DNA from 4 places in the Actinoplanes sp. NPDC051475 genome. Region 1 is predicted to be linked to each of the others. Evidence: riboswitches for the same ligand, from Rfam matches in the RefSeq annotation. Region 1 holds a riboswitch; each other region holds the start of a gene.
What was found. A riboswitch is a leader RNA that binds a small molecule or an ion and turns the genes downstream of it on or off. The one in region 1 is predicted to bind cyclic di-AMP.

Region 1 (5,784 bases):
GGGGCCGTTCGCGGGCGGCCCCCTGTCCCTGGTCCTGCTCGTCGATCCGTTCCGCCGCGCGCAGCTTCACCGAAGCCGCACGCGGGTTCTCCGCCACCTCCGCCGCCGTGGGCGGCTCGGACCCCCTGGTCAGCAGCCGCATTGTCGGACCGGTTCCGGGCAGTTCGACCGGCAGATCGATCGGCCCGGTGCTGCGTGCCCTGGCGGCCAGGGCGCGCTTGACGATCCTGTCTTCCAATGACTGATACGACATCACTACAAGGCGCCCTTTCGGGGCCAGGAAGTCCAATGCAGCCGGAACCGCGGCTTCGAGGGCGGCGAGTTCCGCGTTTACCTCAATACGTAGTGCCTGAAACGTTCTTTTGGCGGGATTGCCACCCGTTCGCCGCGCGGCGGCCGGGATGGCGTCCCGGACCAGCTCCGCGAGCCTGGCCGTGGACACGATCCGCGCCTTCGCCCGCTCCCGGACGAGCGCCGAGACGATCCGCTGCGCGAACTTCTCCTCGCCGTACACCCGCAGGATGCGGACCAGCTCGCCCGGCTCGTAGCCGTTGACGACCTCCTCGGCGGTGATCCCCCGCGACTGGTCCATCCGCATGTCCAGCGGTGCGTCCTTGGCGTACGCGAAGCCCCGGTCCGCCTCGTCGAGCTGCAACGAGGACACGCCCAGGTCGAACAGCCCACCGTGGAACGCGGCGAAGCCGAGCTCGGCGAGGACCGCCGGAAGTTCGTCGTACACGGCGTGGATCAGGTGGATGCGGTCGGTGAAGCGCTGGAGCCGGTGCCGGGAGTGCGCGAGTGCCTCCGGGTCCCGGTCGAGTCCGATCAGGACCGCGTCCGGGTGCCGCTCCAGCACGGCCTCGGCGTGCCCGCCCAGGCCCAGCGTGAAGTCGACGTGCACCGCACCGGGACGGTCGAGCGCGGGGGCGAGCAGCTCGAGGCAGCGCTCGAGCAGCACCGGCACGTGCGTGCCGCGAAGCTCCCCCATGTCGACCCCCATCGCCCTGCTCTCTTTCGCGCGCCGTCCGGCCGCTTGTTCGCGATCGGCGTCCGGTCGTCTTCCGTACCGCCAGATCCCCATCCGCTCGTGCCCGTTGCCATCGGGCGCGCCCCACCGGACACACGCCTGGCGCCGGGGAAGAGGCGCCAGGAGCGGGAGCGGCTGGAGATCTCGCAGTACGGCGGCAGCGACGTCCGGACCGCCTCGGCGGCCGGCAGGTAGCACGCCTACAGTCCGCCGGGCAGCACCCCCTCCTCGATGTCGGCGAAGTCGTCCTCGCTCGCCGAGAGGTACTGCTCCCAGGACTGCTTGTCCCAGATCTCCACCCGGGTGCTCGCCCCGATCACCACGAGCTCGCGGTCGAGTGCCGCGTACTCCCGCAGGTGGCCCGGGATGGTGACCCGGCCCTGCTTGTCGGGGATCTCGTCGTGCGCGCTGGCGAAGAACACCCGGCCGTAGGCCCGGGCTGCCTTGTTGGTGACCGGCTGGTCACGCAGCTGCCCGGCGATCCGCTGGAACTCCGGCATCGGGAACACGTACAGGCAACGCTCCTGCCCCTTGGTGATCACGACACCTCCCGCCAGCTCGTCCCGGAACTTCGCCGGGAGGATCAGCCGGCCCTTGTCGTCCAGGCGCGGGGTGTGAGTGCCGAGGAACATCGGCGCAACCCCCCTGCCCTTTTGGCGGTTTCGCGGTCCGCCTGTTCACTCGGGCCGGCAGGTCCGCTCCGGCCCTGCCACTGCGCTCCACTCTACTCCACTTCCCTCCACCCGCAACCGGAATCGACGCGTCCATGAACCGTTTTCGCGGATGAATGCGCACGTCAGACGCGGTGGGTCGGAGTGGAGGGGTTGGCGCCCCCATTCAAGGTCCACTTTCCGACAAGCCGCCCAGGCGGGCACGAAACTCCGCCGAAAAAGGGCATACCCGAGCGCTCGGGTCGACCTTGGGGAGGGAAGTGGAGGGAGAAGTGGAGGACATGACAGTGGGGCGCGACCCGAACCGGGTCGCGCCCCACTGAACTGTCGTGTGCCGCCGTACTGCTTATTGCATTGTCGTCAGACCATGCGCCGGACGACGTAGTTGCTGCCGTAGATCTTCTGCTTCTGCACCCGGGCACCGGTGTGCGGGGAGGCCCACATGTAACCGCCGCCCGCGTAGATGGCGGCGTGGGTGCCGTAGGACCCGGACCGGAAGACGAGGAGATCGCCGGCCTGCTTGCTGCCCTTGCTGACGCCCTTGCCGTAGTGCTGCTGCGAGTTCGCCTTGTGCGGCAGCTTCTTGCCCGCCGCCTTCTTGTAGACGTACAAGGTGTAACCCGAGCAGTCGAAGCGCTTGGGGCCGGCCGCGCCGTACTTGTAGAGCGCGCCCTTGTGCCTCTTGGCCTCGGCGAGGATCTTCGCGCCGCTGGTCCTGACCGTGATCTTGACCGGCTTGCTGGCGCTGGGCACCATGCCCCGCGAACCGCCGTAGTACGTACGGAACCAGACGGTCTTGCCGGGCTGGGTGTTGAAGACGACGGTCCCGGTCGTCACGTGCTTGTTCTGCCAGGTCTTCCACTTGCCGTTGATCTTGGACTGCAGGCGGACCCAACCATGGACCACCTTCTTGCCGGTCCGCGGATTCATCAGCTTGGTGGTGACCCGGACCTTGGAACCCCAGGACACCGTCCGCTTGTTGTACGAAGCGGTGACCTTCGGCTTCACCTTCGCGGCAGCGGCCGCCGTGATCGGGGCGGCGGATGCTGCCGGCGTCGCGACCAATTGGCCGGCGCAGAGGCAGAGACCCAGGGACAGTGCGACGGTTCCGGTGCCGACGGACATGCGGCGGCCCCGGCTCGAACTGCGTTCGTGCACGGTAGAGATATCCCTCCGGCACGCCTGCGAGGTTAGCTGTCGGGTTCGGGCGGGAAGGATGCCCGGCCGCCGGTGGCGGCTTCACCCCGAGGTCCCCCGGGTCCTGCGACCCGATGGACCGGAAATGGGTCCCCCGTCCCTGCCCCCGTATGCCTTTATGGTCGTTCACTTGCTTCGTGGTCGCACCGTACGGACCGGGGCAGGGCTCGGCGTGATCCGTGCAGTGCGAGCGGTGGGCGGTCGCTCACCGGCCCACCCTGCCTACCCGATTTCTCGATCCACCGTGGGGCGGCCCCTCGTGACTCTTCGTATTTGGCACAGTGGACAGTGTCCGATTTGTGATCCACCTGTGACAAATGCCGCCACGCTACGCGCAGTAATGCTTACGGACAGCTGAAGGTTACGGGTGAAACAGAACACACAAAAAGCCGCGGGCGGTGCGATCAAGGACGGCGCACAGGTCGGGCGAATGCCCCCGCAAACATCCCCACCGGCCCAAACACGGCAACGGACGACCTATCCCGATCAACCTTTCGGCGGAGCCGCCCCCCGCACCGGTGACCGCGGGCGGCGTCGCACCCGGCGCCACTCGACGTAGTGTCCGTTTCCGGTACCCTCGTCGCCGTGACGGACGGGAAGATGCCCTTGCGGGCCAAGGTCGCGAGCTCCGTCTCGCGCACGGCGGCGGCCCTCTCGCGGGCCGCGGGACGCGGCGACGGATCGGTGATCGGCGGCTGGATCGGCCTCAAGATCGATCCCGACCTGCTGCGGAACCTCGCCGCGGGCCGGGCCATCGCCCTTGTCTCCGGCACCAACGGCAAGACGACCACGACCCGGTTCACGGCCGCGGCACTGGGCGTCCTGGGCCCGGTCGCCACCAACTCGTTCGGCGCCAACATGCCCACCGGGCACACCTCCGCGCTGGCGAAGGCGGGCTCCACCCCGTTCGCCGTGCTCGAGGTCGACGAGCACTACCTCGCCCGGGTCATCGAGGAGACGACCCCCCGCGTGGTGGCCCTCCTCAACCTCTCCCGCGACCAGCTCGACCGGGCGAAGGAGGTGGCGATGATGGCGCAGATGTGGCGCACCGCCCTCGCCGCCCACCCGGACGTGCACGTGGTCGCGAACGCCGACGACCCGATGGTGGTCTGGGCGGCCGTGAACACGGCTCACGTCGTCTGGTTCAGCGCGGGCCAGCGCTGGACCGACGACTCGTGGGTCTGCCCCGAGTGCGGCTCCCCCATCAACCGGGCCCAGGGCGACTGGTGGTGCACGGGATGCCCGCTGCGCCGGCCGCAGGCGCAGTGGACGGTCGAGGACGAGGGCGTGCTCGACCCCAGGGGCGACTGGCACCTGGTCAAGCTTCAGCTGCCGGGCCAGGTCAACCTCGGCAACGCGGCCACCGCGCTCGCCGTCGCCGCCGAATTCGGCGTACGCCCCATAGAGGCGGCACCCCGGCTCGCGGGCGTGGCCTCTGTGGCCGGTCGCTACGCGCAGGTGGACCGCGACGGGCGCAACATCCGGCTGCTGCTGGCCAAGAACCCTGCGAGCTGGCTCGAGGCGTTCGACATGGCCGAGGTGGCGCCGACGCTGCTCTCCATCAACGCCCGCGACCCCGACGGATTCGACACCTCGTGGCTGTACGACGTGGACTTCTCGCCGCTGCGCGGGCGGCCCGTGCTGATCACCGGGGACCGCGCGTACGACCTCGCCGTACGCCTCGAGGTGAACGATGTGCCCTTCCGGCACGTTAAGACCTTCGAGGAGGCGATCCAGGCCACCCCGCCGGGGCGCCTCGAGGTGATCGCGAACTACACGGCGTTCCAGGACATCCGAGCGGAGTTGGACCGTGTCAACTGAGCCTGCCCGCAGCGGAGAACAAAAGGAAAACCATGAGTGAGAGCACCCTGCGGATCGTCTGGATCTACCCGGACCTGCTGTCCACGTACGGCGACCGGGGCAACATGCTGATCCTGGCGCGCCGCGCGGCCCTGCGGGGCATCCCGGTGGAGACCTACCAGGTGCGCTCCGACCAGGCGATGCCCGCGAGCGCCGACATCTATCTCATCGGCGGCGGCGAGGACGGCCCGCAGGCCCTGGCCGCCCAGCGGCTGATCGCCGACGGCGGCCTGCACCGGGCCGTGGCGCAAGGTGCGGCGGTGCTCGCGGTGTGCGCCGGCTACCAGCTCTTCGGCGCCTCCTTCTTCGCCAAGGGTGCCCAGTGCGCCGGGCTGGACCTGCTCGACCTCACCTCCGACCGCGGCGAGACGCGCGCGGTCGGCGAGGTCCGCGGCGACATCGACCCGCGGCTGGGCCTGCCCCCGCTGACCGGCTTCGAGAACCACGGCGGGCGTACCCATCTCGGCCCCGGGGTCGCACCCTTGGCCCGGGTCACCGCCGGCATCGGGAATGACGGGCACACCGAGGGCGCTTGGCACGGGAAGATCCTGGGCACGTATGCCCATGGACCCGCGCTCGCCCGCAACCCAGCTATAGCCGATCTGCTACTGAGTTGGGCGATCGGCGCGGATAGTCTTGCACCGCTCGACGACACCTGGGCCGACCGGCTCCGCGGCGAGCGGCTCGCAGCCGCGGGCGCCGCGTGACCCGGAACGAGCTCTATTTCCTGGACCGACGAGACGTAGGGCGGTAAGCCTGCATGACTGACACCCTGATCGCCCCGCGGGGGCTCCACTCGCCCGCGGACCCTCAGGCCAGCCAGCAGACCCCCAAGCCGATGGGGTGGCGCCGCGGGCTCGTCCGCGTAGGCGTCCTCACCGCCGTCGTCGCCGCGCTCGGCGTGGCCGCGGCGGTGCTGCCGCTGCAGTCGATCGCCGACTCGGTGGTCGCGCTCGGCCCCGCCGCCGCCGTCGCCATCGCCGTCGTGGGCGGCCTGCTCCTGTCGGTGCTGGTGCCGCGCACGGCGAT
Region 2 (5,784 bases), on a different contig from region 1:
TGGCCGCCGGCTCGGCGCAGGAGCGGTGGCTGCGCACCGACAGCGGTACGGGAACCTGTCACTGATCCCGGCGCAGCCGGTAGTACACGAATCCCTCACGGGTGACGCCGCCGTCGGGGGTGAACCCGGCGGCGGCACAGCACGCGCGGCTCGGCGCGTTGCCCTTATCGATGCCGCAGAAGAACTCATCCACATCGGACAGCTCGGCGTTGTCGACGACCGCTCGCAGCAGGGCCCGGCCGCGGCCCTCGTGCCAGCGCCGCGGGTCGACCACGAAGGCGAGGCCCATGGAGCGGCGGCCGCGACCGTCGGCGTACACGTCGCCGCCGATGAAACCCACCTCGCCGGCCGCGTCCACGCCGAACCACGCGTGGCAGCGCAGCACCAGGTGGCCCCGGAACACCTCACCGCCGCCGCGCTCGGCGATCGCGAGCATGCGGGGCAACCAGTCCCGCCCGCCCAGGTAGTGCTGCACCTGGGGATGGTCGAACCAGGGCGCCGCGGAGTCCGCCAGCATTGTGGTCGGCGGGACCAGCCTCATGCGCACATCATGCCGGTACGCGCAAGCCGGCGGTGCTGTTGTCCCTCCATAGTGGTGGGTGTGGCGGGACCCGGCCGCCCCACGGGGGAAGGGCGGCCGGGCCGGTCTCCGCCAGGCCTCAGAGGGCCAGGCGTTGCCCCGGGAAGATGAGGTTCGGGTTGCCACCGATCTCACCGCGGTTCAGCTGGTACAGCGCGCGCCAGCCGCCCTTGACGTGGTGGCTGCTCGCGATCTTCGCCAGGGTGTCGCCGGAGCGCACGGTGTAGGACTTGCCGGTCGCGTGCGCCGGCGTGCTCTTGCGCGTCGTGCTCCTGTGCGTCGTGCTCCTGTGCGTCGTGCTCCTGTGCGTCGTGCTCCTGTGCGAGGACGACTTCGACGAGGCCCCGGACGTGTTCCTGCCCGAGTAGGACTTCGAGGAGCCGGCCTTCCTGCCGCACACCGGCCAGGCGCCGATGCCCTGGCCGTCGAGGACCTTCTCGGCGATGCGGATCTGCTCCGCGCGGCTCGCCTTGTTCGCCGTGCTCGCGTACTTGCCGCCGCCGTACGCCTTCCAGGTGCTGCGGCTGAACTGCAGGCCGCCGTAGAAGCCGTTGCCGGTGCTGATGCTCCAGTTGCCGCCGGACTCGCACTGCGCGACGGCGTCCCAGTTCACACTGGACCTGGCCGCTGCCGGCGATGCCGGGCCCAGCAGGGCGGCGGTGCCGGCCGCGCCCGCGACCACCAGGCCGAGGGCACGCAGGGACTGCTTGCGGATCTGTGCCATGAAAGGAAACCTCCACGCCTGCGAGGTCAGCTGTCGGGTTCGGGCCGAGGAGCCCGGCCGCGTGTGGCGGCTTCACCCCGAGGCGCGGCTTGCGCGCCGTGGAACCTGTGGGTCCCCCGCTCCATGCCTGTCGGTTGAGGTCCCGGCCCGGTCGGCGGCAGGACTCGGCGTTACCGACCGCGGGGCCCGCATCTGCGGACCGGCCGACCGTAGCCACTTCCCCCCGGGCGATCGCAAACTTCCGGGGCCGAACGTGACGTTGTTTACACCCTTGCGACCGGATTGATCTTTCTCCGAGGTGTCGTTCGAACCGGGATAATCACCGCGAAGCGGGCCATCGGCCGTACCGTTGGATCATGGAAGATCCTGCCGTCGCCGTCCGCGCCCGGCTCCTCGAGATCACCGGGCCCGAACCCGGTGGGCCGGAATGCGCGCTGCTCGTCAGGCTGCTGACGTCGTACACCGTCAAGACGCCGCCGGCTCTGGAGCGGCTGGCCGAGGCTCTGGCCGCCGGGGACCTCGCCGCCGTCCAGGACCAGGCACACGCCCTCAAGGGATCGGCGGCCAACATCGGCGCCGCCGAGCTGACCGATCTCTTCGGCGAGCTGGAGGACGCGGCGCGCGACGGCCACCTCCTGGAACCCCGGGCGACGCTGGACCGCATCCACGGCGCCTACGGCCGGGTGGCACCGGTGTGCACCCGCATCGCCGGTGACCTTCAGCAGGAGGCCGTGCGTTGACCGAGAGGGATCATTCGTCCCACCAGTTCGCCGGCGCCGTCGCGCTCACGTTCTCGGCCAGGAGGCTCTGCAGGACACTGGCCAGGACGCTCGGCTGTGCCGGCTTCTCGAGGTACGGCGCATCCGGCCGCACGAGCCCCTGGGCCAGGGCGACATGCCGGGGGATCCCGCTGATGTAGATCACGTGCATGCGGGGATACACGGCGCTGATGGCCCGGGCGAGGTCGCCCCGGCTGTCTCCGGGCAACGACAGGTCGGCGATGAGGGCGTCGATCCGGCCCTCCTGCTCCCGGCACACCTGCATGGCCGACTCCTGGTCCAGCGCGGTGAAGACGCGGAAGCCCCGGGCGGCGAGCATGTGGGCCGTGGTCTCGAGGACGTCGGCGTCGTCGTCGACCATCAGGACCGTGGCGTGACCGGAAAGGTTCGTCATTCTCGCCTCCTTGCGACCCAGCCTAAGTGCACGAACCGTGCCGCGACCGGCGTTTGTGCCGGTGGGTCACGGGACGGGCAGGGTCGGCAGCAGGGCCACCCGCAGCCCGAGCCGCAACGCGGCCAGCATGAGGGTCCCCGAGTCGGTCAGCGGCTCGAGTTCCGGCGCCCGGGACGGCTCCCGCAGGCCGAACGCATACCAGCCGCCGTCGCTGGTCGGGCCGATCACCGCATCGAAGCTGCGCAACAGCCCGTAGGCGTCACCCAGCAACCGCGCGCTCACCTCCGCCGCGATCACCAGGTAGGCACTCCCGCTCCCGGGGCCGGGGGGCGAGAGCCGCGAGTCACAGCGGAAGAACCGTCGAGTCCGGGTCATGCCCCGGTAGTGGCCGCCGGCGCCCGGAAGGTTGCCTGCCTGGGCGAGAAACCTACAGCCGGATCCATTCCGTCGCCGTCGTCACCGACTCCAGCACCGCGGCCAGTGGTTCGACCCCGAGGCCCGGGCCCGCCGGCACCGGCAGGTGGCCGTTCTCGAGCACGAAGGGCGCGGTGAGGTCGGTGGCGAAGTAGCGGTCCGAGGCCGAAGTGTCGCCGGGCAGTGTGAAGCCCGGCAGGGCGGCGAGGGCGACGTTCGCCGCCCGCCCCAGCCCGGTCTCCAGCATGCCCCCGCACCACACCGGTACACCGTGCGCCACGCACACGTCGTGGATCCGCCGCGCCTCCAGGTAGCCGCCGACCCGGCCGGGCTTCACGTTGACCACCGAGCACGCGCCGAGCGTGATCGCGGCCGCGGCGACCCGGGCCGAGGTGATCGACTCGTCCAGGCACACCGGCGTGGTGATGAGCTTGGCCAGCTCCGCGTGCCCGAGGACGTCCTCCTCGTCCAGCGGTTGCTCGATCAGCAACAGCCCGAACGGGTCCAGCCGGCCCAGGTGCCGCGCGTCGGCGAGCGTGTACGCGGTGTTGGCGTCCACCTGCATCAGCACCTCGTCGCCGAAGCGCTCGCGGACGGCGCGGACCGGCTCGACGTCCCAGCCCGGCTGGATCTTGAGCTTGATCCGGACGTAGCCGGCGGCCAGGTAGCCGCCCACCGCGTCGAGCAGCTCCGCGATCGAGCCCATGATGCCGACGGACACCCCGCACGGCACGCGGTCGCGGACGGCGCCCAGCTCGCGGGCCAGCGACCGGCCCTCGGCGCGCAGCTCGGCGTCGAGGACCGCGGTCTCCACCGCCGCCTTGGCCATGCGGTGGCCCTTGAACGGGGCGAGGACGGGCGCGACCCGGTGGGCGTCGAGCCGGGGCGCGGCCGCGAGCGCCGGCACCAGGTAGCGGCGCAGCACGTCCGCGGCGGCCTCGGTGTACTCGCTCGAGTAGCGCGGGTCGGCCATCGCCACGCACTCGCCCCAGCCCTCGGCCCGGTCCGTGACCACCCGCAGCAGCAGCACGTCGCGGGCGGTCTCGGTGCCGAACGAGGTACGGAACGGCGCGACCAGCGGCATGGCGATGCGGCGCAGCTCGATGCCCTCCAGCTTCATGACGACCTCACAGGGACGCCGGCGAGCTTCACGAGGGCCTCCTCAGGACGTACCAGCCGGTGCGGTCGAAACCGGTGACGCGGGCGCCGGTGGCGAGCAGCGCGGACAGGGTCGCCCGGACCGCGAACCGCCACCGCCGGGCCTCCCCGGGCTCGCGGCGCCGCAGCCTCTCGACGTCCGGCGGCACGGCGACGAGGAGCTTGCCGGCGTCGAGACTGCCCGGCACCCCGGTCCGGTCCAGGGCGACCACCGCGCCGGAGGTGTCGTCACGCAGCGGCGTCGGCCGCGTCAGGTCCCAGCGTACGAGGAGCCGGTCCGACACGTCGTCGCCGTTGATCCGATCGTGCATCGCGCCGTAGAAGTTCGGCAGGTACTCCTCCACGACCGCGCCCAGCTTCGCCAGGTTGAAGTAGGCGTTCCGGGCGACGAGGGGGTCGAAGGTCCAGCTGATGGTGGTGGCGCCGTTCTCCAGCGCCCAGGACCGCTGGTGCTGTTTGAGGGCGTACCCGATGCTGCGGCCCATGGCCTCGGGCGCCACCCCCGCGATGTGGCTGTGCAGCTCGCGGGTGCCCGGCGCGCCGAAGAAACCGACGCAGGCGCCGAGCAGGGCGGCGCCGTCGTAGGCGGCGGCCACGTAGTTGCCCGACTTCGCCAGCGCGCGCAGCAGCTCAGTGCTCAGCAACGGCGTTCCGGCGTCCTGCTGCCAGATCGCGCCGAACAGGCGGTCGACGGCGGCCAGCTCGTCGAGCTCGCTCACCGTGCGCACCTCGACGCTCATGCTCGCAGCCGGTCCGCGATCAGGCCCGCGACCAGGGCGGCCCGCGGGAGCAGGTCGGGTACGAGCACGTGTTCGTCGTCGGCGTGTGCGCCGCCGCCGACCGCGCCCAGGCCGTCGAGGGTGGGCGTACCGATGCCGGCGGTGAAGTTGCCGTCGGAGCCGCCACCCACCGCCGCGGTTGCCGGCTCGGGAAGGCCGAGGTCCGCGGCCACCCGCACCGCGCGGGCGAACAGCGACGCCGTCGCCGACGCCTCCATCGGGGGCCGGTTGGGGCCACCGAGGATCTCCAGGGCCGCACCCGGCAGGATCGGCCGCAGGGCGTGCATCGCGGCATCGATCCGCTGCTGCTCGGCGGTGTCGCGGACGCGGACGTCCACGGCGACCTCCCCGGCCGCGGGTACCGTGTTCTCCGACGTGCCCGCGGCGAGCAGGGTCGGCGTCACGGTCGTGCCCCGCGCCGGGTCGGCGAGCGCCGCGACGGCCAGCACCTGGTGCGCCAGCTCGACGGTGGCGCTGACGCCCCGCTCGGGCTCCAGACCGGCGTGCGCGGCCCGGCCGTGGACGCGTACCCGGTAACGGGAGACCCCCTTGCGCTCCGTCTTGAGCGCTCCGCCGCCGGCGGCGGCCTCCAGGACCAGGGCCGCCGCGCAGCCGGCGGCCTCCGACTCCACCAGCGCGCGCGAGGTGGGCGAGCCCAGTTCCTCGTCGCAGGTGATCAGCAGGGTGGTCCCGGCCCGGTCGGCCAGGCCGGCGATGGCGTGCATCGCCAGGGCCAGCCCGGCCTTCATGTCGACGCAGCCGGGTCCGCGCAACACGCCCTCGACGATTCCGTACGGATGGGAGCCGAGCGATCCCAGCGGCCACACGGTGTCATGGTGGCCGAGCAGGAGCACCCGCCGCGGACCGGCGCCGAACCGCCACCGCAGATGGACCCGGTCCGCCACCACGACCCGCTCCGGGGTGGCACCCAGCCGGCGCTCGCCGAGTGCCGCCAC
Region 3 (5,784 bases), on a different contig from region 1:
CAAGCAGGTCGTCAAGCAGGCCGACCTGGTCATGGCCATGTACGTCCGCGGCGACGCCTTCACCCCGGAGGAGAAGGCCCGCAACTTCGCGTACTACGACGCCCGTACGGTCCGCGACTCATCGTTGTCGGCCTGCATCCAGGCGGTCATAGCGGCCGAGGTGGGCTTCGTCGAGCTGGCCCACGACTACCTGGGCGAAGCGGCCCTGATGGACCTGCACGACCTGCACCAGAACGCCCGCGACGGCGTTCACGTGGCGTCGCTGGCCGGCTCCTGGATCGCCCTCGTGGCCGGCCTCGGCGGGATGCGCGACTACAACGGCCAGCTCTCGTTCGCGCCGCGGCTGCCGAGCCGGATCAGCAACCTCGAGTTCTCGCTGCTGTGGCGCGGGCTCCGGCTGCGGGTCGAGGTCACGCCGGACGAGGTCACGTACTCGCTGCGCAACGGCGGCGGGTCGGCGCGGCTGGACCTGCTGCACCACGGCAAGGAGGTCACGGTCACGCAGGTGAAGCCGATCGTCCTGCCGATCCCGCCGGCGCCGCCCACCGGTCCGGCCCCGACGCAGCCGGCCGGTCGCGCACCGGTCCGCCGGGCGAGCGGTTCCTAGAAGCTCAAGAGCGGCAGAAGCCCCCGTTCCGTCAGGGAACGGGGGCTTCGTCGCGTGGGGCGCTGCTACAGCATCGAGATGTGCACGTGGTCCGTGTGGTTGGACGGTCCGTGATACGTCTTCCAGCCCGTCGCCGGGAACCAGATCATGCGGTTCCAGATGACGTACAGGATGCCCAGCCGGTCGGCGTTGCGGACCGCGAACGCCATCAGGTTGTTGCCGTACTCGCGGGTGTCCTGGTTGTGCCAGGGTGAGAAGCCGCTCTTCTGCAGGGACCAGTCGCAGGCGCGGCCCTTCGGGTGCTCGAACGGGCCGCCGTCGCGGTGACAACCTACGAAGCGGTTGAATCCGGCCTTCTTCACCTCTTGGTACATGTGCAGCGTGCGCGCCGTGATGCAGCCGCTCGTGGTCGGGTCGTCGACGTTGCACGGCAGCGGGCCGAACTCCCCGTCCGCGTTGCGGGGCGCGGGCGCCGCCACCCGGGACTTGGCCAGCACGAAGCCGCCGGTCACCGTCTTGCCGCCGACCAGGTCGAGGGCCTTCTCGGCGGACTCCTTCTGCTTCGTCATCAGCTCGAGGTTCTGCTTCTGCGCCTTGACCTCCTGGTCGAGGCGCGCCTTCGCGGTGGCGACGTCGTTGATGGCAGCGTCGAGCTGGCGCAGCTTGTTGTCGTTGAGGTCGTTGATCTCCTCGAGCGAGACCGCCTTGTCGATGAACGCGTCGGGCGAGCGGACGTTGAGCAGGAAGCCCATGGTGGTGAGGCCGCCCGTGCGGTACTGCTGCGCCGCCACCGCGCCCACCTCGGGCAGCAGGGCGTCCCGCGTGGCCTCCGCGTCCTTGACCTTGAGGGCGAGGGCCAGCTGGCTCTTGGTCGACTTCGCGACCGCCGACTTGGCCGCCAGGTAGCGCCGGCCCGTGTTGTCCAGCACGTCGTTGAGCATGGGATTGTCGTCGCCGTCGTCGGCAGTCGACGAGTTCCCGCCGCCCGGCGCCGCACTCGCGGGCGCGCCGGGGGCTGCGATCAGGGTGACCGCAGTGAGCGATGCCAGGGCGAGGACCAGCCACCGGCGGGGTCTTGCCGTCATCCAGTTTCCTTCCGTGTTGCCGCCGACCGGGTTAGCTGACGGGTTCGGGACGGAAGCGATCCCTACCGCTTGTTCAGCGGATTCACCCCATTACCAGGTGGTTCCCCGATTCGCCTCACGGCGATTGAGCGGTGGTCTGCCGGCACCTTGGGGGCGGTGCCTTCCTTGGCAGTGACCGGCGGAAAGCTTACCTGACTCCGGGCCGCTCATCACCGGGCGCGACATCGGCAAAAGCGTTACCTCCCAACGACTTTGCGTTACCACTCGATGGAATGACAGCCCGCGGAAACTGACGCCGTGTGTTCGGATGACCGCACAGAGTGCGACACCTGTCGATTGCGGAAAACCGTGGGTATCGTTCGTCACGGTTCCATCACGGAACCGCCGCCTAATCGCCGAAAGGCGAGCCGGGGACCCATCCGGTAATGGGGTGAATCCGCAGCTCCTGCGGTAGGGATCACTTCCGTCCCGAACCCGTCAGCTAACCCGACCGGCGGCCGACGGAAGGAACGCACGTGAGGCTCGACCCTGTCCGCCGGCGATTAGCGACCCTGCTCGCGGTCCTCGTCGCCACCTCGGGGCTGGCGCTCGTCGCCCCGGCCGCGGCCACCGCGGCGCCCCGCCCGCTCGCCGCGCCGGGAGATTCCGGCGACGACGGGGAGGGCGGCTCCAAGTCCCTCGTCGAGCAGCTCGAGGCGGCGTCGAAGGGCTTCGTCGAAGCCAAGGAGGCGCTCGACCGCTCGAAGAAGCGCCAGCAGGAGCTCGTCGCCAAGCTCAAGGAGATCGACACCGAGCTCGGCCCCAAGCAGGGCGCGCTCGACGAGATCGTGCGCAGGTCGTACCGGACCGGCCGGCTGGGCCCGATGACCGCCCTGCTCACCGCCGACTCCACCGGCAGCATGCTGGACCGGGCCCAGACCCTGGAGACGGTCGCGGTGAAGCAGGACCGCGCGATCCGCGACCTGAAGGACGCACGGGCCCGGCAGGAGCAGGCGAAGCTGGCGATCGACGCGTCGATCCGCGACCAGCAGAAGCAGCTCACCATCATGGCCAAGCGCAAGACGCAGGCCGAGGGCGCGCTGAAGGCACACAACGCCACCACGACGGCCGCGGACGACGGTGGTGGCAGCGGCTCCACCGGCGGGGGCTCCAGCTCACGCGCCGCCGCCGCGCCCCGCAACTCCGACGGCTCGCTACCGAATGAGTCCTGCACCGTCAACGACCCGACCACCACCGGGTGCATCACCCCGCGGACGCTGCACGCCATGAAGGAGGCCAAGGCCGACGGCTTCACCCATTTCGTCGCCTGCTTCCGCCACCAGAACAGCGGTGAGCATCCCCAGGGCCGGGCCTGCGACTTCGCGGCCGACCGGGGCGGCTTCGGTGGCATCGCGTCGGGCAGCAGCCGCGACTACGGCAACCGGCTGGCGAACTACTTCATCAACAACGCGAGCCGGCTGGGTGTGCTCTACGTCATCTGGTTCCGGCGGATCTGGCTGCCGAGCAGCGGGTGGAAGGCGTACACCCGGGGCAACGGCGATCCGTCCAGCGACCACACGAACCACGTGCACCTGTCGATGAGATGACGTCCGGGGCCTGCGTCACTTCTTGACGTAGGCCTCGTACTCCTTGAGCACCTCGTCGGTGGGGCCGTCGCCGCGGATCAGCCCGGACTCCAGCCAGATGCAGCGCTCGCAGGTGTCCCGGATCGACTGCTCGCTGTGGCTGACCAGGAAGACGGTGCCGGCCTCGGCGCGCAGGTCGCGGACCCGCTGCTCGCTGCGCTTGCGGAACTTGGCGTCGCCGGTGGCCAGCGCCTCGTCGATCAGCAGCACGTCGTGCTTCTTGGCGGCCGCGATCGAGAAACGCAGCCGAGCGGCCATGCCGGACGAGTACGTCCGCATCGGCAACGAGCTGAAGTCGCCGCGCTCGTTGATGCCGGAGAAGTCGATGATGTCCTTGACCTGGGCCTTCACCTGGGCCGGTGACATGCCCATGGCGAGACAGCCCAGCACGACGTTGCGCTCGCCGGGGAGGTCGTTCATCAGCGCCGCGTTGACGCCGAGCAGCGACGGCTGGCCGGCCGCGTAGACGGCGCCCTTCTCGACCGGCAGCAGGCCCGCGATCGCGCGCAGCAGGGTGGACTTGCCCGAGCCGTTGGTGCCGATCAGGCCGATCGCCTCGCCCTTGTACGCGACGAAGCTCACCCCCTTGATCGCGTGCACCTCCCGCAGCGTGGCCGGCTTGGAGCCGGTGACGATCCGCTTGAAGCTGGCGAGCGGGCTGCCCGTACCGGCGCTGCCGGCCTGGTGGACCCGGTAGACGACGTGCGCGTCGTCCACGATCACGGTGGGTTCGCGCTGGTCAGCCACGGCCGTAGCCCTTCTCTCCGCGCCAGAAGTAGACGTAGCCGCCGATGCCCACCACGATCGTCCAGCCGATGGCCTCCAGCCACAGCACGAGCGGCGAGTTGGCGAGCTGCACGTCCTCCATCAGGGCGTGGCGCATCAGGTCGATGAAGACGAGCAGCGGGTTGGCCTCGACGACCGCGAGCTTCCAGCCGTCCAGCTTGTCGGCGAACTTGGAGACCGGGTAGAGCACGGCGGAGCCGTACAGCCAGATCCGCATGATGAACGGCACGAGCTGCTTGAAGTCGGCGACCTTGGAACCGAGCCGGGCGGCGGCCATGGCGAGGCCGGCGTTGAAGACCGACTGGAGGAGGAAGATCGGCACGACGAGCAGCCACTCGAAGGTGATCGGTTCGCGGATGCCGACGATGACCATCAGGACCGCGACCGAGGCCAGCATGTTGCGGACCTCGACCATGGTGATCGCGAGCGGCAGGCTCGCACGCGGGAAGTGCAGGGCCCGGATGAGCCCGAGGTTTCCGCTGATCGCCTGGATGCCCGCCTGTACCACCGACTGGGTGAACTGGAAGACGAACACGCCGGTGCAGAGGTAGGCGATGAAGTTGTCGACGCCCCGCGCCGTGCTGAGGACGAGCCCGAAGATCACGTAGTAGACAGCCGCGTTGATCAGCGGCGTCAGCACCTGCCAGACCATCCCGAGCCGGGTCTTGCCCAGCGACGACATGACCTTGGCATTCGCGTACGAGGCGATGAAGTGCCGGTACGACCACAGCTGCCGCGTGTAGGCGGCCAGGCCCGGCAGCTTGCCGGCCGCGCTCAGGCCGTGCCGGCGGGCGAGCTCCCGCAGAGGGGTGCCGGTGTCGGAATCGGCGACCGCCGTCTGAGACATGGGGTGGCGCTCCGATCTGGTCGGTCCGTCAGGGGTCGGGGACCTGGGTGACTTCCGCGGGAACACACTAAACAGTCTGTCGCGATGAAACGCCATCGTATCGACGTTGGCCCGAATTTATCCGACCCGACGTCGAAACGCAACCGTTGCGTCCTCGCGTATAGTGTCCTCGTGGCGACAGCGAAACGTGCACCGGCCGGAGCGGCGGTGCTCCGTGGTGACATCACCGCGGCCATCCGGAACGCAGTGATGCACGAGCTGGCCGAGGTCGGCTACGGCCGGCTCTCCATCGAGGCGGTGGCGCGCCGGGCCGGGGTCGGCAAGACGGCTGTGTACCGCCGGTGGAGCAACAAGCTGGAGATGGTACTGGAGATCGTCTCCGGTGTGGCGGAGCGTAGCGTGCCGATGCCGGACACCGGAAGTTTCGCCACGGATCTGCAGCTGTTGATGTTCATCGTCAGCAAGGCGCTGCAGCACCGCATCGCCTCGCAGATCATCCCCGACCTGATGGCCGAGACCGCGCGGACTCCCAAGATCGCCGAGACGCTCCAGCGCGCCCTGCGCACCCACCAGCTCGCGGTCGGCGAGAAGATCGTCGGGCAGGCCGTCGAGCGGGGCGAGCTGCCCGCGGGGACCGATCCGGAGCTCGCGGTCGACCTCATGCTCGGCCCGCTGTACTGGCGGCTCGCAGTCGCGCGTACCCCGATCGACGACGACTACCTCGAGAAGCTCGTGGACTCCGTCACGACGGCATTGCGAGGCACTCCGCCGGCGCCATGATGGCCGCCGCGATCTGCTCCGGCGCCATGGGCCGGGCGAAGTGGAAGCCCTGCG
Region 4 (5,784 bases), on a different contig from region 1:
CCTCCGTACGCTCCTGCGCCGCCGGTTCACCGGTGAGGTCACCGTCATGGACCGCTACGCCGTGTGCCAGTACGCGAGCATCCGCGCCCACGCCAAGAACCCCCGGCCGGAACGGCTGAACCGGGCGGAGCGGCGGGCGCGGCTGGCGTACCGGATCTTCCCGAGGCCGGACGTGACGTTCCTGCTGGTCGTCGACCCGGAGATCGCCTACGACCGGATCGAGCGGCGCGGGTACGACCACGAGGAGATGGATTACCTGCGCGCGGCCGCGGCGGCCTATCGGGCGCTGCCGGAGCACGGCGACTTCGTGCTGATCGACGCGAACGGCACGCCGGAGCAGGTGCGGGCGGCGCTGCTGGCCCACCTGCCCGTACCGGACCCGGTGCCCGCGCCCATGATCCCGGCGCGCCGTGTCCCCGCCATGCTCGTCGCACACGCCCGGGCCCTGATCGTTGCGGCCGCGACGCTGGCCGCCGCCGCGACCGCGGTGACCCTGCAACTGGCCGAGGTCTTCTAGCTCCGGCCGTAGACGGGGATGCTCGCGCCGCTGATCGGGGCGGACGCGTCGTCGGCCAGGAAGGCGATGACCTGGGCGATCTCTGCCGGCGTGACCCACCGCGCGTGGTCCGCGTCCGGCTGATCCCGGCGGTTGGACGGGGTGTCGATCACGCTCGGCAGCACCGTGTTCGCCCGTACGCCCTCCCGGCGGTACTCGACGGAGACGGCGTTGGCGAACGCGACCACCGCCGCCTTCGCCGTGGCGTAGCCCGCGGCCCCGGCGAACGGCGCCACCGCCGCGCGGGACGAGACGCACACCACGGAGCCGCCGCCGGCCGCGACGAGATGAGGGAGTGCCGCCGCCGTCACGAGGTACGTCGGCCGCAGGTTCAGCCGCAGCATCGCCTCGAAGTCGTCCACCGGCGTCTCGTGCACCAGCCCACCCATCGCGAAGCCGCCCACCAGGTTGATCACCGCGCGCAGTGGTGCGCCGGGTTCGGACGCGGCGAGCGCCACGGCGGCGGCGACGTCCTCTGCCACGGTCACATCGGCTGCGATGCTCGTCACACCGGCCGGCAGCTTCCCCGTCGCCCCCTCGCGTACGGGAGCCACCACCCGCCATCCCGCGTCCCGCAGTTGCTCGACCACGGCCCCACCGAGACCGCCGGCCCCACCCGTCACCACCGCGCTGCGCTCCGCCATGCGGCCACGGTAGTCCTGTGTTTCGCATCACTGTCTGTGTGGCAAGCCGGTGTCGCGGTAAGGGTTGAGGTAGGCGGTGGTTGCACGGGTGGGGGTCACCCGGACGGGCTAGTGATCTGCGGCGCGATGTGCCGCATGGTGGCAGATGGTCCCGCGTCGACGAGGCGCCGGGATCTTTCGCCGTGGTGTTTGCATCAAGCCCGGCGGCAACCTGTCGATGCTGGACGTGAACCCAATTGGCTACCGGGCCGTACTGGGTAGTGACGAGCGTCGCAAGGCAATCCGTGACGGCCGTCGCTGTGACGGATGAGGGGCTGATGGTGTCATGTATCGGGCGAGGGGTATGCGTGACGGCACACAGCCGACAGCACGCATCCGACCCCGGGTACGGCTCCGAATGCCTTCGACGAGAGCCTTCTTCAGTAAGTATGCACGCGGCTCTCAGGTGACGCTCAGGCATTCGTGACACTTTCGACCCACCAGCCGGAATCAGTGCAGGGCGCCACTTGTTGTGTAGGTGTCAGCACCGCAATGCACGAACTGCGGACGTTACGGGGAGGGCTGATGGAAGCAGGAATTGCCCGTAACAGGGTTAGTGAAGGCAATGAGGGGACCGTGGGCAACGTGGAGAAGAGCACCGTGATGCGGACGGACGAAGTCGCCGAGGAGCGCGACCTCGTCGGCGTCTACCTGCACGAGATCTCCCGGACGCCGCTTCTGGACGCCGCCAGGGAGGTCGACCTCTCCAAGGCAATCGAGGCCGGCCTCTATGCCGAGCACCTGCTCGAGAGCGGAGACGTCCGTCGCGGCGTGAGCCGGGAGGAGCTGGAGCGGCTGGTCGTCGAGGGCGAGCGGGCGAAGGACCTGTTCATCCGCGCGAACCTCCGTCTGGTCGTCTCGATCGCACGCCGGTACGTGCGCTCGGGCATGCCGATGCTCGACCTGATCCAGGAGGGCAACACCGGCCTGGTCCGCGCCGTCGAGAAGTTCGACTACGAGCGCGGCTACAAGTTCTCGACGTACGCGACGTGGTGGATCCGCCAGGCGATCAGCCGGGCGATCGCGCAGCAGGAGCGCACCGTGCGCCTGCCCGTGCACCTCGTCGAGGACGTCAACCGGATGCGCAACGTCACCCGCCAGCTCGTCCGCGAGCTCGGCGCCGACCCGGAGCCCGAACAGATCGCTGCGGCGCTGGGCGTGACGGTGGAGCGCGTCGGCGAGCTGACCCGCTGGGCCCAGGACACCGTGTCCCTGGACACCCCGGTCGGCGATGACGGCGACACCAACCTCGGCGACCTGGTCGCCGACAGCGACGCGCCGTCGCCCGAGGAGATCGTGCTGACCGCCCTGGAGCGGCAGCGCATCGAGGGACTGCTCAACCACCTCGACGACCGCTCGGCGGGCATCATGCGCGCCCGGTACGGTCTCGAGGACGGTCGCGAGCACTCGCTGACCGAGGTCGCGTCGCGGTTCTCGCTCTCCCGCGAGCGCATCCGCCAGCTCGAGATCCAGGCCCTGGGCCGGCTGCGTGAGCTGGCCCGCGCCGAAGGCCTTCAGGCCGCGTAACCACTTCCCCCAACAACGCCGAAGGCCGGTGCCCCTCGCGGGACACCGGCCTTCTGTCGTGCCGGGGCGCGTGATCAGGTCACGCGGCCGTAGCCGTACGGGGTCATGATGTCGATCGTGCGATGCTTCACCGGCTCACCGGCCCGTGAGGCGTCGATGATCTTCCCGCCGCCGACGTAGAGCGCGACGTGCCCGAGGTTGCGGTAGAAGACCAGGTCGCCGGGTTCGAGCTGGGACCGGCTGATCCGCCGGGTGGCGCTGTACTGGGCCGCGGCGTTGTGCGGCAGTGACTTGCCCGCCTGACTCCAGGATCGCGAGGTCAGGCCCGAGCAGTCGTACGTGCCGAGCCCGTCGGCGCCGTACTCGTACATCTTGCCGATCTGGGCGAAGGCGAACCGGACCACGACGCCGGCCTCGCCGGAGACCGACGGGACGTTGCCGGTGTAGCTCGAGCCCTTCTCGGTCGCCCGGCCGTACGCTGCCTTGCGCATGGCGTACAGGTCCTTGAGCTGGCCCTCGATCTTCTTCTTGCGGGCGGCGAGCTCGTTGACCTCCGCGGTCTGCTTCACCTGAGTCGTCTTCAGTGCGGCCTGACGCTCGTTGTAGTTCTGCGTCGTGGCCGTGTACGTGTCGATGTCACGCTGCCGGTTGCGCGACAGCTGCTCGAGGATGGACATCCGGTCCATCAGGTTGCTGCTGCCCTCCAGCACGACGTTCATCGTGCCGACCTTGCCGGTCTTGTACGCGGACGCCGCGATGACGTTCATCTGCGCGCCGGCGGCCTGGAGGGCCTCCTTGGCGGGTGCGAGTGACGCGGCGAGCTTCGTCTCGTCGTCCTTCGTCTTCTTCAAGCTGATCTTCATCTTGTTGTAAGACTCGACGACGTCCTCGAGCTGGTTCGACGCCTTCTCGATCTTCTTGTTGATGTCACCGGTCGAGGGCGCCGCGTGTGCAGCCGGCGCGACGGTGCCGGTGATCACGATCGCCAGGGCGGCGACCACCATGGTGCGTAGCCTCGTTCGGGCGTGTGGCAACGGTACGTGGCCTTTCTTCCGCTGGGCCGCCTACCGGGTTAGCTGACGGATTCGGGCGGGAAGAAGGCCCTACCGCTGACGCGGATTCACCCCGGATGCTGCTTCGGTGGTTCCCCGGCTCGCCGAGACGGTCGCGGCGAGCCCCGGGGGATGGGGTCACCGTTACCGCCGTCGAGGGATTCGGCGGCGCTGGCCGGCGCCACTTGAGGGTATGGCTGCGGACCGGACCAACCGCATCAACTTATCGGCGATCTCAATTAACACAAGAGCCGGAAGAGTGACTTGCGCCAATTATCACAAATATGGGAATGATCCCGATAACGGGCTGCGATTCAACGCTTTCGCAGCGTGACCCTTCTATTTCTGCGCCATCGCGGGCGGGGTGTCCATCCCCTGGACGGCCCACTTGTGGGAGACGACCCGCTCGGCCCAGAACGAGAAGAAGGGGATCGTGCCGGCGAGCATCACCAGCAGCATCCTCCCGAGCGGCCAGCCGGCCCGGCGGCTCAGGTCGAAGGTGGCGACGAGGTAGATCATGTAGAGGAAACCGTGGACGGGTCCGACGGCCGCGACCACCGTGTCGTTGTGGCCGGCGTACTTCAGCGGCATGCCTACCAGCACGAGCACGATGAGGACCACGCCGACGATCCAGGCGATGATCCGGTAGCGGGTGAGGGCTCCCTGCACGGTCCACGTCCTTCTACTTGGTGCTGCTCTTGCGTCCGGGGTAGTCGCCGGGCCGGGCGCCGGGGTGGGCGTTGAGCCAGGCGAGGTAGTCGTTGTAGGCGTCCAGTTCGGGGTCGTCGGCGGGCATCGGCTGCGCGCCCACCGGCACGCGTACCGGCCGGCGCACCGTCACGGGCGTGTCGCCGCCGAGCGCTGCCGCCGGGGCCTCGGCGGGCTCCTCGGGCGCCTGCGGGCCGGCTCGGAGCTCCTGCTGCACCTCGCGCACCCACAGGAAGACCACGAAGAGGGCGAAGACCGGCCACTCGAAGGTGTAGCCCCAGCTGAGCGTGTTGCCGCCGGTGGCGCGGCTGAACTGCCACCAGCCCAGGCCGAGAAAGCCGATCACGAGCGCGAGCGCGACCACATGGCGCGCGATCCACGCCGGGGTCCACAGCCCTCTCATGGGTCGAGCGTACCCAGCGGGGGTTTGACGACAGGCGGCACGGGCAACCGTTGCGGGAACCACCGAGAAGGGAGAGATCATGAGCGACCCCGAGGTCGACGACCGCGTCGGCACCGAGCAGGGCATCGACCCCGCCGGGCTCGCGGACGAGGACCTGATCCGTGAGCTGGGGAGCCTGCACCGTACGCGGCTGCAGACCCTGCGGCACGGTCCGGACGCGGCGCTCGCCAACCACCTGCGCCGTACGGCCGAGCTGGAGACGGAATACCTCGCCCGGCACCCCGGCCGCGAGGTGGACCCGCACCGGCTCACCCAGGACTTCTGAGAGGACCCGTGCGCATGACCTCCTCGGTACGCGGCCGGTTCGAACGATTGCGACGGCAGTACGCCCCCCACGAGCACCGGCCGCTGGACGGGTACGCGGTGACCATGAGCGCCTTCGGCGTACTCGCCGGCAGCCTCGCCGTCGCCGCGAAGGTGACCGGACGTGTGGTGCCGGATCGCCCGGCCGTGTCGGACGTGGTGCTGATCTCGATCGCCACCCACAAGCTGAGCCGGCTGATCGCCAAGGATTCGATCACAAGCCCGCTGCGGGCCCCCTTCACCCGGTACGCGGAACCCGGCGGCAGTGGCGAGGTCAACGAGGAGGTCCGCGACGATGGCAACTCGATCCGCCACTCGATCGGTGAGCTGGTCAGCTGCCCGTTCTGCCTGGCCGTCTGGGTGGCCACCGGGCTGACCAGCGGCCTGGTGTTCGCGCCGAGGCTGACCCGGCTGGCCGCCACAGTGTTCACCGCGACGGCGGCGTCCGACTTCCTGCAGATGGCGTACTCGCTGGCCAAGGAGGCAGCGGAG

Region 2: linked by a shared signal. The riboswitch ahead of AB0368_RS35185 (transglycosylase family protein) and the one ahead of AB0368_RS23165 (NlpC/P60 family protein) in region 1 are both predicted to bind cyclic di-AMP.
Region 3: linked by a shared signal. The riboswitch ahead of AB0368_RS05290 (hypothetical protein) and the one ahead of AB0368_RS23165 (NlpC/P60 family protein) in region 1 are both predicted to bind cyclic di-AMP.
Region 4: linked by a shared signal. The riboswitch ahead of AB0368_RS31825 (NlpC/P60 family protein) and the one ahead of AB0368_RS23165 (NlpC/P60 family protein) in region 1 are both predicted to bind cyclic di-AMP.

The regions. Positions count from the first base shown of each region.
Region 1 covers NZ_JBFAZZ010000011.1:167,166-172,949, reverse strand. Annotated here, with positions in the region: gene rsmH (16S rRNA (cytosine(1402)-N(4))-methyltransferase RsmH) at 1-1,000, opposite strand, end outside; gene mraZ (division/cell wall cluster transcriptional repressor MraZ) at 1,228-1,659, opposite strand; gene AB0368_RS23165 (NlpC/P60 family protein) at 2,059-2,856, opposite strand; cyclic di-AMP (ydaO/yuaA leader) riboswitch at 2,863-3,030, opposite strand; gene AB0368_RS23160 (MurT ligase domain-containing protein) at 3,496-4,716, shown strand; gene AB0368_RS23155 (glutamine amidotransferase) at 4,749-5,462, shown strand; gene AB0368_RS23150 (VTT domain-containing protein) at 5,516-5,784, shown strand, end outside.
Region 2 covers NZ_JBFAZZ010000025.1:50,289-56,072, reverse strand. Annotated here, with positions in the region: gene AB0368_RS35190 (GNAT family protein) at 59-541, opposite strand; gene AB0368_RS35185 (transglycosylase family protein) at 660-1,304, opposite strand; cyclic di-AMP (ydaO/yuaA leader) riboswitch at 1,306-1,484, opposite strand; gene AB0368_RS35180 (Hpt domain-containing protein) at 1,661-2,044, shown strand; gene AB0368_RS35175 (response regulator) at 2,055-2,477, opposite strand; gene AB0368_RS35170 (DUF2064 domain-containing protein) at 2,544-2,852, opposite strand; gene menC (o-succinylbenzoate synthase) at 2,905-4,011, opposite strand; gene AB0368_RS35160 (GNAT family N-acetyltransferase) at 4,040-4,789, opposite strand; gene AB0368_RS35155 (M20 family metallopeptidase) at 4,786-5,784, opposite strand, start outside.
Region 3 covers NZ_JBFAZZ010000002.1:161,797-167,580, reverse strand. Annotated here, with positions in the region: gene AB0368_RS05295 (glycoside hydrolase family 65 protein) at 1-607, shown strand, start outside; gene AB0368_RS05290 (hypothetical protein) at 673-1,692, opposite strand; cyclic di-AMP (ydaO/yuaA leader) riboswitch at 1,697-1,833, opposite strand; cyclic di-AMP (ydaO/yuaA leader) riboswitch at 2,068-2,204, shown strand; gene AB0368_RS05285 (hypothetical protein) at 2,208-3,278, shown strand; gene AB0368_RS05280 (ABC transporter ATP-binding protein) at 3,294-4,064, opposite strand; gene AB0368_RS05275 (ABC transporter permease) at 4,057-4,950, opposite strand; gene AB0368_RS05270 (TetR/AcrR family transcriptional regulator) at 5,122-5,730, shown strand; gene AB0368_RS05265 (EAL domain-containing protein) at 5,693-5,784, opposite strand, start outside.
Region 4 covers NZ_JBFAZZ010000019.1:54,265-60,048, forward strand. Annotated here, with positions in the region: gene AB0368_RS31810 (dTMP kinase) at 1-517, shown strand, start outside; gene AB0368_RS31815 (SDR family NAD(P)-dependent oxidoreductase) at 514-1,200, opposite strand; gene AB0368_RS31820 (sigma-70 family RNA polymerase sigma factor) at 1,765-2,766, shown strand; gene AB0368_RS31825 (NlpC/P60 family protein) at 2,841-3,770, opposite strand; cyclic di-AMP (ydaO/yuaA leader) riboswitch at 3,813-3,949, opposite strand; gene AB0368_RS31830 (DUF3817 domain-containing protein) at 4,158-4,487, opposite strand; gene AB0368_RS31835 (hypothetical protein) at 4,501-4,929, opposite strand; gene AB0368_RS31840 (DUF6158 family protein) at 5,009-5,254, shown strand; gene AB0368_RS31845 (DUF1360 domain-containing protein) at 5,269-5,784, shown strand, end outside.